DNA from 3 places in the Citrobacter freundii ATCC 8090 genome. Region 3 is predicted to be linked to each of the others. Evidence: riboswitches for the same ligand, from Rfam matches in the RefSeq annotation. Region 3 holds a riboswitch; each other region holds the start of a gene.
What was found. A riboswitch is a leader RNA that binds a small molecule or an ion and turns the genes downstream of it on or off. The one in region 3 is predicted to bind cobalamin.
Positions count from the first base shown of each region.

Region 1: linked by a shared signal. The riboswitch ahead of G4551_RS14740 (cobyrinate a,c-diamide synthase) and the one ahead of G4551_RS08730 (ABC transporter substrate-binding protein) in region 3 are both predicted to bind cobalamin.
Region 2: linked by a shared signal. The riboswitch ahead of btuB (TonB-dependent vitamin B12 receptor BtuB) and the one ahead of G4551_RS08730 (ABC transporter substrate-binding protein) in region 3 are both predicted to bind cobalamin.

Region 1 covers NZ_CP049015.1:3,014,384-3,018,627, reverse strand. Annotated here, with positions in the region: gene pduF (propanediol diffusion facilitator PduF) at 1-44, shown strand, start outside; gene pocR (transcriptional regulator PocR) at 248-1,159, shown strand; cobalamin riboswitch at 1,492-1,666, shown strand; gene G4551_RS14740 (cobyrinate a,c-diamide synthase) at 1,755-3,134, shown strand; gene cbiB (adenosylcobinamide-phosphate synthase CbiB) at 3,131-4,090, shown strand; gene G4551_RS14730 (cobalt-precorrin-8 methylmutase) at 4,101-4,244, shown strand, end outside.
Region 2 covers NZ_CP049015.1:4,703,798-4,708,041, forward strand. Annotated here, with positions in the region: gene btuB (TonB-dependent vitamin B12 receptor BtuB) at 1-1,609, opposite strand, end outside; cobalamin riboswitch at 1,675-1,861, opposite strand; gene trmA (tRNA (uridine(54)-C5)-methyltransferase TrmA) at 1,977-3,077, shown strand; gene G4551_RS22560 (YijD family membrane protein) at 3,160-3,519, opposite strand; gene fabR (HTH-type transcriptional repressor FabR) at 3,535-4,170, opposite strand.
Region 3 covers NZ_CP049015.1:1,836,130-1,840,373, forward strand. Annotated here, with positions in the region: gene G4551_RS08725 (FecCD family ABC transporter permease) at 1-790, opposite strand, end outside; gene G4551_RS08730 (ABC transporter substrate-binding protein) at 857-1,909, opposite strand; cobalamin riboswitch at 2,131-2,354, opposite strand; gene G4551_RS08735 (GNAT family N-acetyltransferase) at 2,597-3,106, opposite strand; gene cbpM (chaperone modulator CbpM) at 3,282-3,575, opposite strand; gene cbpA (curved DNA-binding protein) at 3,575-4,244, opposite strand, start outside.

The sequences.
Region 1 (4,244 bases), 1.2 Mb from region 3:
ATTTACCGTGTAATTCGTGTAAGTTGGAGGAAAACGAGAGCTAGCTTCATGAAAGATGTTTATTATTGAAAGGTAAAAACTGTTTTCGTGATCCGGTTTCCTGAACGGCTTAAAAAGTCTCCCAAGAATGGGAGACTTTTGTTATGTTCAATGCTGACTTTCATCAGAGCGCTGGATCGCGAGATGAAAATGAATGTGTGAATAATATGTTTTATTTATAACAATAAATTAACTGAGAGGTTTTATCATGATTTCTGCGAGTGCCCTGAACTCAGAACTCATTAATAAAATCGCACAGGATTTTGCACAGGCCACCAGTCTGGCTGTTGTGGTTGTCAATATTCACGGTGATGAAATTTCTGAGCTTTTTAATTTCACTCCTTTTTGCCAGTTGATGCGCCAGCATCCTCAGCATAGTACGCGTTGTCGTATGAGCGACCGCTGTGGAGGGTTGGAAGCCTCTAAGTCCGATCAACCCTGCATTTATCGCTGCCATGCCGGGCTTACCGATTTCTCAATTCCGCTGGTCATCGCGGGACACCTGGTAGGGTTTGTGCTTTGTGGACAAGTACGCTTAAGTAACGATGTAGGCCTCGTTGATATTCTCAACGTCGATGACCGCTGGCAAGCCGATCCAGAGCTGGTCAACGAGTTCCGTAATGTTCCTGAGATGGACTATTCTCGAGTCATTGCCTCAGCGGATTTACTCAAGCTCATCGTCGAAAATTGCCTTAAGAAACAACTCAATTTTGTTGTTATCAAAGATAACCCGCAGCAGTCAGAGCCGGTACGCGCTAACCGCAGTACCAACCCCCATGACAGTAAAATGAAAAAAGCCCTGCGCTACATTGATGCACATTTATCAGACGAGTTGCGTCTGGAAGATGTTGCCTCTCATGTTTTCCTTAGCCCGTACTATTTCAGTAAATTGTTCAAAAAATATCAGGGTATCGGTTTTAACGCATGGGTAAACCAACAGAGAATGGCAAGTGCCAAAGAGTTGCTTTGCCACAGTGACTGGAGCATAGCCAGCATTGCGCGTAATTTAGGCTTTTCGCAAACCAGCTATTTTTGCAAAGTGTTCCGTCAAACGTATCAGGTTACGCCGCAGGCATTTCGCCAGCAAATTAATGTCATTTCACGCGGAGAGTCCGCTTAAATAGCAATATTTTGCTATTGCCGATTTTTGATATGTGGTGCTATGCCCGTCATTATAAAATGAAAAATAATGACAGCTGCCAATAAATTGTCATAGCGCAACAAAATAATGGTATTAGAGGGATAAACTGCACCAGTTTTTATTTTTGTGATGAGATACAGTGTCTGTGTGAATGACTTTCTTTATTCTTAGCTGATACTTTCATTCAAAAAGTGAACGTATGAATATGTGGGAAAAGGCCAGGAAATTGGCTGAATGAATTCGGAAAGATATTAAACTGAATTATTGTCATGAGGTCGTGAATTTACCTCATAACAGAGAGCTTAATTAACCAGGCTCTTGAACTGACAGGTTTGCCACATTTGTGGTAGGGAAGGGGGTGAGAATCCCCCGCAGCCCCCGCTGCTGTGATGCTGACGACCCCGTATGGACCACTGATCGCAAGATTGGGAAGGACGGGTGAGGATGACGCTAAGCCAGAAGACCTGCCTGTCAGTGACTACCAACAACTTCGGTGGGAAGTGGGTGGTTCAGATGCATACAGTCGAGAGACTGGGTATCTCTACACCCCTACCACCCTGAACAGGATCAGGGTATGGCGGCCAATTTTCACGCATTTGTTCTTGCAGGTACCGGAAGCGGCTGTGGTAAAACCACGGTGACGCTGGGCTTGTTGAGCTTGTTGAAAAAACGCGGTTTGCGCGTCCAGCCTTGCAAAGTGGGTCCTGATTACCTTGATACCGGCTGGCATACAGCGGTATGCGGTACCGCTTCCCGCAATCTTGATAGCTTTATGCTTCCCGTCCCCACGCTGAACGCTCTATTCAACGAGCAGATGCGACATGCAGATATCGCCGTTATTGAAGGTGTGATGGGGTTGTATGACGGCTATGGTACCGACCCAAACTACTGCAGCACCGCCGCGATGGCTAAACAGTTAGGCTGTCCGGTCATCTTACTGGTTGATGGCAAAGCCGTTTCCACCTCAATCGCCGCAACAGTAATGGGTTTTCAGCATTTTGATCCCACTCTGAACATCGCCGGCGTTATTGTTAATCGAGTTAACAGCGAAACGCATTACCAGTTACTGAAAGTCGCAATCGAACGTTACTGCGATGTACCCGTCTTAGGTTACGTACCCCGTATGGATGGTGTTGCCCTTCCCGAACGACATTTGGGTTTAGTCACCGCACGTGAGTCGGTTATCAATCAGCAACCGTGGCAGGAGTTTGCCGCGACGCTGGAGCAAACCCTTGATATTGACGCACTGCTGACATTAAGCCAGTCAACCAATCTTCCTGCTGCCGAATGGCCCGCGCTGCCTGCCGCAGATGCCGGAGCAGGGCTAACGCTTGCAATTGCCGATGACGAAGCCTTCAACTTCTACTACCCGGACAACATTACGCTGCTGGAACGTACGGGGCTTAATATTGTTCGTTTTAGCCCGTTGCACGACACCTGCTTACCCGACTGTCAGATGATCTGGTTAGGTGGTGGATATCCTGAGCTACATGCTGCGGCGCTGGCTCGCAATGTCTCGATGCTGAAGCAACTGCGAGCGGCACATCAACGTGGCGTCGCGATTTACGCAGAGTGTGGGGGGCTGATGTATCTCGGCAGTTCGCTTGAGGACAGTAACGGCGATACCTGGCTGATGGCGGATATCATTCCCGGCCACAGCAAAATGGGAAAACGTCTGACCCGATTTGGCTACTGCGAAGCGCAGGCCGCGCAGCAAACATTGTTAGCAGCAGAAGGGGAAGTGCTGCGCGGGCATGAATTCCACTATTCCGATTTTACCCCTGAAACGCCAGCGGTGATGAACTGTCGCAAAGTGCGCGATGGTAAAACGCTGCAAGCCTGGTCCGGCGGCTGGCAGGTTGGAAACACCTTTGCCAGCTATTTACACGTTCATTTTGCTCAACGTCCGCAGATGCTTAGCCACTGGCTGACAGCCGCGAGGAGCGCGCTATGACGATCCTTGCGTGGTGTGTTGCCTGGCTGCTTGATTTTATCATCGGTGATCCGCAGAACTGGCCGCATCCGGTGCGCTGGATTGGCAATCTGATTTCTGCCGTGCAGCGAATTATTCGGCGTTATTGTCATAGCGACCGAGCGCTGCGCATTGGTGGCGCGGTGATGTGGATTGTGGTGGTTGGTCTGACCTGGGCTGCGTCCTGGGGCGTGCTGGTACTGGCAAAATCTGTTCACCCCTGGTTGGGTTGGGTGGTAGAGGTATGGATGATCTTTACCGTGCTGGCCGGGCGATGCCTGGCGAATGCCGCACAGGATGTCGAACGTCCTCTACGGGCCGGTGACCTTGCTGCGAGTCGGGAAAAACTGTCGTGGATAGTGGGGCGTGATACCTCGCAACTGCAACCGCAACAGATCAATCGTGCGGTGGTGGAAACCGTGGCTGAAAACACCGTAGACGGCATTATCGCGCCGCTGTTTTTTCTCCTTCTCGGCGGTGCGCCCCTGGCGATGGCCTACAAAGCGGTAAACACCCTTGACTCCATGGTGGGCTACAAACATGAAAAATACCGCGCTATCGGTATGGTCAGCGCGCGTCTGGACGATGTCGCGAACTTTATTCCTGCAAGACTGAGCTGGCTGCTGCTGGGCGTGGCGGCATTTTTATGCCGTAAAGACGGCTCGCGAGCTTTACAGATTGGCTGGCGCGATCGCTACAACCACAGCAGCCCAAACTGTGCGTGGTCAGAGGCATCCGTAGCCGGGGCATTAGGCATTCGTCTGGGTGGTCCTAATGACTACTTTGGCGAGCGCGTTGAGAAACCGTGGATCGGTGATGCGCAACGCGACATTTCGGTAGACGACATTTCCCATACGATTCGACTGATGTGGGTGGCATCGACGCTGGCACTGGCGCTGTTTATTGCGCTGCGGTGGCTGTGGGCCGGTGTAGCCTGAGGACAACATAATGCAATATATCCAGCAACCCCAGGCGATTGAAGCCAAAAGTTTCGACATTATTGGCGAGATCATCCGTGAAACCCGTCCGGACTATCAGTTTGCCAGTCCGTTACATGAAGCCATTATCAAGCGGGTCATTCACACGACGGCA
Region 2 (4,244 bases), 2.1 Mb from region 3:
CCCAGTCAAAATCATAGACCTGCCAGTCAAGCTGGTATTTCACCTGCTGTTTAGAACGTCGTGCGAGCGGCTTGTCCGTAATTGCATTGCGCGAATCGACATAATCGTAGCTCAACGTATGTGCCAGCGGTCCGGTATCAAAGTTTGCGGTCGCTTCAACGCCTTTAATGCGTACTTTACCTTCGTTAAAGTATTTCTCGGTATGTGGGTCATAATCGATCATGTCATCGATATCGTTACGATACCCTGAAACTCGCCAGTTCACACCCGCCGTTAAGCCTTCAAACGCCCCTTCCCATTGCTTACTTTGTTCAGGATCCAGGTTCGAATTGCCGTAATAACCATGCAACTGCCCGAGATTAGGTGCTTTGTAAGATGTACCGTAGGACGCAATAAAGCGATAGCCTTCAATAAACTCCCATCCGGCGCTGGTTTGCCATGTGCCATGACGTCCAAACTCGGAGTTATCATCACTGCGCGCAGCACCTTCGAAAGTGAAATCACCCAGTTGCTGTAATCCCGTCAAGTAGAGGCCGGTATTTCGCTGGTCGTAACCGTCCGTGACATACCCGGTGCCAGGCTCCGTAGTTTGCTTTTGCCAGTCGACACCAGCGCCCACATTACCATGACCAACCACTATGCTGTTTGACCACTGCACATTATATTGCTTCATCTCATCCAGTGTGGCCGAGGAATCATAGCGGCCATAATCCGGATCATAGTTGTAGTCTTTGCTATGGCTATAGCTCGAAACCAGCTGCGACTGGATAAGCTCGCCATTAAAACGCAGTCCGGCATCCCAGCTTTGGCTGTAGAGTTTTCGGGTATCGAGGAGCGGCGAGCCAGGAGAGTAATATGAGTCGTAATTCGTGCGGTTATCATAACCATAACCGCGAACAAACCCGCTCCATGTATCGGAAAAGTTGTGTTCCAGCGCGCCATACAGCGTTTTACTTAAAAAACCGTCTTTATCGGGCTGAGCCTGAGAGCCGGTGCTGCCGTATGCTACAACATCAAAGCCTTTGGTATAGGCATAATCGCCCATCAGCGTGACGCGCGTATTTTCGCCGAGCTGTTGTTGGGTTGAGACATCGTAATTCTGGTAGCCATTGCTTCCCACGCCAGCGGTCAGTTCCGTCCCCGGCTTTTCGCGCGTGGTAATGATATTCACCACGCCGCCAATCGCATCAGAACCATAAACCGCCGAACGCGGCCCTCGAATGTATTCGATACGCTGCACTAACGAGACCGGGAACTGGCTGAGATCGGCTGCGCCGCTAACCCCTGCCAGGTTCAGGCGCACGCCGTCAATCAGCACCAGAACATGGCTGGCGTTGGTGCCGCGAATAGAGATAGACGAGTTTTGTCCCATACCACCGTATTGAGCGATATCGACGCCAGGCAGGCGACGAAGCACATCATTCACGGAGGTAGATTGCCAGCGATCGATATCCTGACGCGTAACAACGGTAATAGGAGCGAGTACTGCGCTACGAGGCTGCTGAAAACGGTTGGCAGTGACGACGAGAGTATCCGGGCGAGTGTCCTGTGCCCAACCAGAAAATGCCGTGACGGACAGCGCCGTGCACAGCAATGATTTTTTGATCATTGTAAAGCATCCACAATTTAAGAAGGATGCCGCAGGTCCCACCGATAGTACGCGATGATGAAAACCAGATGCGACGTTAGCCGGCAGGTCTTCGGGCTTGGAGGCGACTTAAAGAGACGATGACTTCCCGCGGCAATCCGCAGTGTCTGCACCAGGTGCGCTCATCTCTTACCTTCCTTACCGCTGCGCGTCAGCTCCAGATTTACACTGGATTCCCTTTTAACTCACAGGACCGGAAAACGGATGCTACAGTTTGTTACAACCTGGTGTCCAGACCGCGTATCACATTATCGGAAATCATCAATGACTGGACATCTGTTGAGCAATCCCTACAATCCCCGCGTACTTTTATTTTTCAGGACGCATCATGACCCCCGAACACCTGCCGACAGAACAGTACGACGCCCAGTTAGCTGAGAAAGTAGTGCGTCTGCAGAGCTTAATGACGCCATTTTATGCACAGGCTCCGGAAGTGTTTCGCTCACCGGTCAGCCATTACCGTATGCGCGCCGAATTCCGCCTGTGGCATGACGGTGATGACCTGTACCACATCATGTTCGACAGCCAGACCAAAAACCGTATTCGCGTCGACAGCTTCCCGGCAGCCAGCGAGCTCATCAACACGTTGATGACGGCAATGATCGACGGCGTTCGCAACAACCACGTCCTGCGCCACAAACTGTTTCAGATTGATTACCTCACAACCCTGAGCGATCAGGCGGTGGTTTCGATGCTGTACCATAAAAAGCTGGATGATGAATGGCGTAAGGAAGCCGAAGCGCTGCGAGATGCGCTGCGGGCGCAAAACCTGAACGTGCATTTGATTGGTCGGGCTACCAAAACCAAAATTGAGCTGGACCAGGACTACATTGACGAACGCTTGCCGGTTGCAGGTAAAGAGATTATCTACCGCCAGGTTGAGAACAGCTTCACCCAGCCGAACGCCGCCATGAATATTCAGATGTTGGAGTGGGCGATTGATGTCACCAGGGGCTCAAAAGGCGACCTGCTGGAGCTGTATTGCGGCAATGGCAATTTCTCGTTAGCCCTGGCGCAAAACTTCAACCGCGTACTGGCCACTGAAATCGCCAAACCGTCCGTGGCTGCTGCACAGTACAACATCGCGGCTAACCATATTGATAACGTACAAATTATCCGCATGGCGGCCGAAGAGTTTACTCAGGCGATGAACGGCGTTCGCGAGTTCAACCGTTTGCAGGGAATCGATCTGAAGAGTTACCAGTGTGAAACTATCTTCGTTGACCCACCGCGCAGCGGTCTGGACAGCGAAACGGAGAAAATGGTGCAGGCGTATCCGCGCATTCTGTACATCTCCTGCAATCCGGAGACGCTGTGTAAGAACCTGGAAACGTTAAGCCAGACGCACAATGTTTCACGTCTGGCGCTATTCGATCAGTTCCCATATACGCACCATATGGAGTGCGGAGTACTGTTAACGAAGAAGTAAGACTGAACGGAGGCCGGATAAGCACTACCGGTTCAGATTGCCGGATAGCGGCTTTGCCTTATCCGGCCTACAGCGACAACTGTTACTCCACAATTTCCTGTTTACGGTTACGCACTTTAAAGCCGATCCAGAACACCAGAATCACCGACAGCACCGCCGGGAAGAAGTTAGAGCCAATATCCGGATATTCAGCGCGTACCACGGTGCTGTACAGCAGAACACCGAGAATAAAACAGGCGGCGGCCAGGCCCGGCAATCCCACAGGCATGGTGCGGTTCTGATAGCGTTGATGCAGACAATAAACCGTCAGCACCAGCGAAATAATCGGGAATACGGAGAATGGCACAATGGAGCTAAACAGCGCCGCAAATGTACCATTGATCGATAAGCCAGCAACCAGCGCCAGCAGCAGCGTACCTTTATCTTGACCTGACTGTTTCATTGCTTGTCCTTCTCGTTACTCGGAGTGGTGCGTCATCTTCTCTTGTTCACGGCGGTACCAATAAAATGCGCCTTTCGCGATCATGCGCAGTTGCAATACCAGCCGCTCTTCTAGCTGTCGACGCTGTTCAGCGCCAACATCCAGTGCTTCTGCCCCGGCGCTGAAAACAATGGTTACCATGGCTTCGGCTTGCGCTTCAGTAAACGCACGAGGCATATGGTTTTCGAGTTCCAGATAGTCCGCAAGTTCCGCAATGAAGTGCTGAATTTCACGTGCGACCGCTGCACGAAACGCTGCGGATGTCCCCGAACGCTCGCGCAATAATAAACGGAAGGCGTTGGGATTGTTGCCGATGAACTCCATAAATGTTGAGACCGAGGTGCGGATCACACTCCCGCCCTTCGCGATACGCTGGCGCGCCTGGCGCATCAATTGACGCAGCATCAGACCGCTTTCGTCCACCATCGTCAGGCCGAGTTCATCCACATCGCGGAAATGGCGATAAAACGAGGTTGGCGCAATGCCCGCTTCACGAGCAACTTCGCGTAAACTGAGGCTGGCAAAACTACGCTCAGCGCTCAGTTGACTAAATGCGGCTTCTACCAGCGAACGCCGGGTTTTTTCTTTTTGTTGCGCTCTAACGCCCATCACGATGTCTGAATCCTTCCACATACCTTGCTGGCACTATACCAGAGATTAGGCGGTTGGCATGGCTTTGTGAATGA
Region 3 (4,244 bases):
CAATCAGTACTGCGCGGGTACGTTTGACCGGAATGCCCAACGATGCCGCGGATTCAGCGCCAAAGGAGAACGCATCAAGGTGGCGGGCATAACAGAAGCACAGCGCAATACCGACCAGAGCGGTAGGAATAGCTAAGACAACATCGGGCCAGCGTACACCGCTCAAATTGCCTAACAACCAGAACATAATTCCGCGTGCTTGCTCGGCGTTTGCTGAGCGGGTGATGATAAGCGACGTAATCGCATTGAACAGTTGCGAACTGGCGATCCCGGCAAGAATGATTTGGGTTGTAATCCCGCCGCCTTGTTTACCGCCAGCGGCCATCGCCAATAGCGCAACGAACAGAAATGCCGTCAGCGCACCAATGAACGCCCCTAAAGACATACTGATGATGCCAGCCCCCAGTCCCGTGAGCGCAATCAGCACCGCACCGGTAGATGCTCCGGCAGAAATCCCCAGTAGATAAGGTTCGGCGAGCGCATTGCGCAGCAACGACTGCAACACTACGCCGGAAACAGCCAGGCAGGCGCCGCAGCTGGCTGAGACCAGTGCTCGGGTCAGGCGGTAGTTCCAGACGATCCCGGCATCCAGTGCATCGACAGGATAGTGGGTATCGAAAAGATGATTTGCCAACGTGCTGAGTACGTGCCGCCAGGGGATAAACGTTTCGCCGATGGAAATCCCCGCCAGTAGTACGCAACACATCAGCGCACTGACCCAAACGGCATGACCACCGACTCTCACCGCAAGCTGACCAACAGCGCGACGCATCCTGCGAGAATCACTCATGATTATCTGCGTTCCTGAGTAACGGAGATGCGCTATACCGTGCCGTGATATAGCGCAAAATGTAGATTAATGAGCAGCCTGCGGATGCGCTAAGCCATATTCAACCAGAGCGTCAGCCAGTTTTTCCACCCCATCAATAGTTCTGATCCCGGCATTCATTGTCTGTACGTCAATGGCCGGCAGATGGTTTTCTTTGACGGCAGGAATCAGTTTGGTGACAGGATCGGACTGGAGGTATTCCATCTTGATCTTCCAGTCATCTGCCGGGAAGCGTCGGCGGCTCATCTCACCGAGCACAATGACAGAAGGGTTAGCTTTAGCGATGGTTTCCCAGCCCACCGTTGGCCACTCTTCAGCAGAATCAATGACATTTTTCACACCCAGCGTTTGGGCTATCCATGCTGCTGGGCCAAACTTCCCGGCAACGTAAGGATCGAGCTGTAAATCGGCGCTTGAGAACCAGAACACGGCAGAAACATTCTTATCCATGCCGGTAATTTTATTTTTTGCTGCTGATTCACGCGCTTTAAGGCTGGCAATCAGCGCTTCGCCTTTATCCTGAACATCAAAAATTTTTGCCAGATCGGCGACTTCCTGATACACCATAGCAATATCAAACATGCCCTTACGAACACCATCACCCCCATCTTCGTTATCCTTAGCACAGTCAGCTGGCGCGGTGTAAACGGGCACCTTCAGTTCACTAAACTGTTCGTATGAGGCAACTGTGCCAGCAGGGCCGATTTGCCATTCAAACTGGCTGGCGACCAGATCTGGTTTTTTAGCCACAATTCCTTCAAAGCTGGGAATATTTTGCGCAATGACGGCAACTTTTTCATTTGCTGCTTTGTAAGCATCCAGTACCGGGCCAAACCACAACGAAGTACCCACGACGCGATCGGCCAGCCCCAGTGAATAGAGAATCTCGGTACTGTTCTGACCCACGGTTGCCACGCGCGTTGGTGCCTGATTAAAGGTAATATCGCGTCCACAGTTTTTAATCGTCAGAGGATATTCGGTTTTTGCCGCGTTAGAAAAACCGGAAGTCAACAGTACAGTGGTTCCAACAATAGCCAGAAGCGTTTTTTTAGAAGAGAAAAATGTAGAATTAGCGTGCATTATCATCGTCCCGTTGATGCCAGAATCTTAAAGTCTGGTCATGGCTCATTTCATTCCATATATCGGGAGGAGACATGAAGATAGATGACATTAAATCGTGAATTTTAAGAATGAAGATATGCAACAAATGCAAATAAGCCTTACTTAGCCAAAATCTTATTCATAAATACACTACTGCTTACGTCAAATAATTCATCCCATGGACCATCCCGTCCACTTAATGGTATACATCGTTGACAGCAGGTCTCCTGACTCACGGTAATCAGAATATCGGCCTTCCCATAAAGACGAGCTTTACAGTGACCTGTGGCTTATTAACCACACAAGGATATTCTGCATCCGCCTACAGTTGCGGGGGCAGTTATGGAATTGAATTGAATAATTCTCACCATATTCCTATTCATATACAAAAATGTAATGAAATGCTGTCAAAAGCGACTCTAACGGCAATTGTTAACGAGGTCAACCGTATGAATAAACAGGGAAAACCTCACACCTTTGGTAAAATTGTTATGTTTTACAGTTGGTTATGCTTAAATCCTTTATCTCGGATGTATACATGAAAATAACAATAAAAAGCTAAATGAGAATTGATTGATATTGATCAAACTATAAACACGGTTTTATTTTTTCAATTTAATCATATTGATCGTTATCAATAACGCAGTTAATTAGCGTTGGGTTAATTTAATAATGTGATCTCTGCATATGTACCAATTGCCATTCATCCTGCATATCCATAACGACGCTAAAATCTTTACGCAACCAAAAATGATACCCTCCAGGCAAGAAATGATGAGTATGAAGATATAAGGTTTTATATTTTTGCTGCTGGCAGAAAATTTGAGCTAAAGCAAACAACCGGCTTCCGATTCCCTGTCTGCGGTAGCGCGCATCCACGTAGCAACGACAAATTTCTGCCGTTTCAGGCAAATTATAGTGCCCACGTAGCTCAGTGATACGATCATCATATTGACATACCGCAAGTGTAGCGATGAGCTCTTGTTTTTCACTCCATGCGCAAAGTAATAGATTTCTTTCTTGCAAAATATACTGCTGCTTGAGATCGAAGATATCTTCTTCAGCAGCAGGCATGACTCTCCCGGCATTGAAGAACAAATTAAGATGCTTAATAAGGAACGACTGAACAGCAGGTATATCGGCGTGAGTCATCTCACTAAACCTTAATCGGGTCATGGCAGGCATCCAAGCTTAGAGTGGAATACGATAATAACAATAAGACCACTTTCAAAACAATATTGACGCTGCTATGGCTACTCGCGCCAACGCGGTAGTCACCAGCGATTGCGCAATGTCATTAAGAGCGCGGGGCGGACAATAAAAGGGCCAGCACCATGCTGGCCCTGACACACTAAGGATGGCTGATAAAACGAGACAATCGCTGGCGCAGCAGGCGATTTTCCTGACGTAACTGAGCGTTCTCTTCCAGCAACGTCAATGCAACGGCAATCCCTGGCCAGTCAAGTTCCAGCTCCTGACGCAGGCGCATCGCGCGACGCATTACGGTCAGCGCATGATCGTCAAACGTCTCGTCTTCATGGGGTTCTATCACCCCTAAGCCGACAACCTCATGCAGTTCTTCTTCTGACACACCGGTGTACAGACAAAATTCGGTAATGGTAAAAGTGACGGTAACGTTAGCCATTATGCTTTCCCCCACTCTTTGCGCGGATCAAAGGTCTTTTGTGCATCCGCCAGTTGTTGCCACAGGGCGGCACTGGTGTCGTCAGGTTTCGGTGGCATGACGATCTTGATCACCGCATACAAATCGCCGGTATGTTTTTTACTTACCAGACCCTTGCCTTTAATGCGTAACCGCTGACCGGCCTGGCTGCCTGCAGGAATGGTCAGCAGGATGCTCTCTTTCAGCGTCGGAACGGTTACTTTCGCACCCAGCGCAGCTTCCCACGGCGCCAGAGGAACGACAACTTCCAGATCCTGATTAACGATATCGAACAGCGGATGCGGCGCAATATGAATCACCAGCCACAAATCACCGTTCGGCCCACCGTTTTCGCCGGGCGTACCCTGACCTTTCAGACGGATACGCTGGCCGTTACCGACGCCAGCCGGAATTTTCACGTTCAGTGTTTTGGGAATTTCACGTTCTACCATGCCGAATGCGTTGTAGACCGGCAGGTTGTAACTGATAGTGCGGCTATGCTCAGTAAGCGTTTCTTCCAGGAACACCGCAACTTCAATTTCAATATCGTGTCCGCGGCTGGCATGACGCTGGCGCGACTGGTGTGCATGCTGACCAAAAATGGAGGAGAAGATATCGTCGAAATCTTCGGCGCTGTAGCTTTGCCCCTCT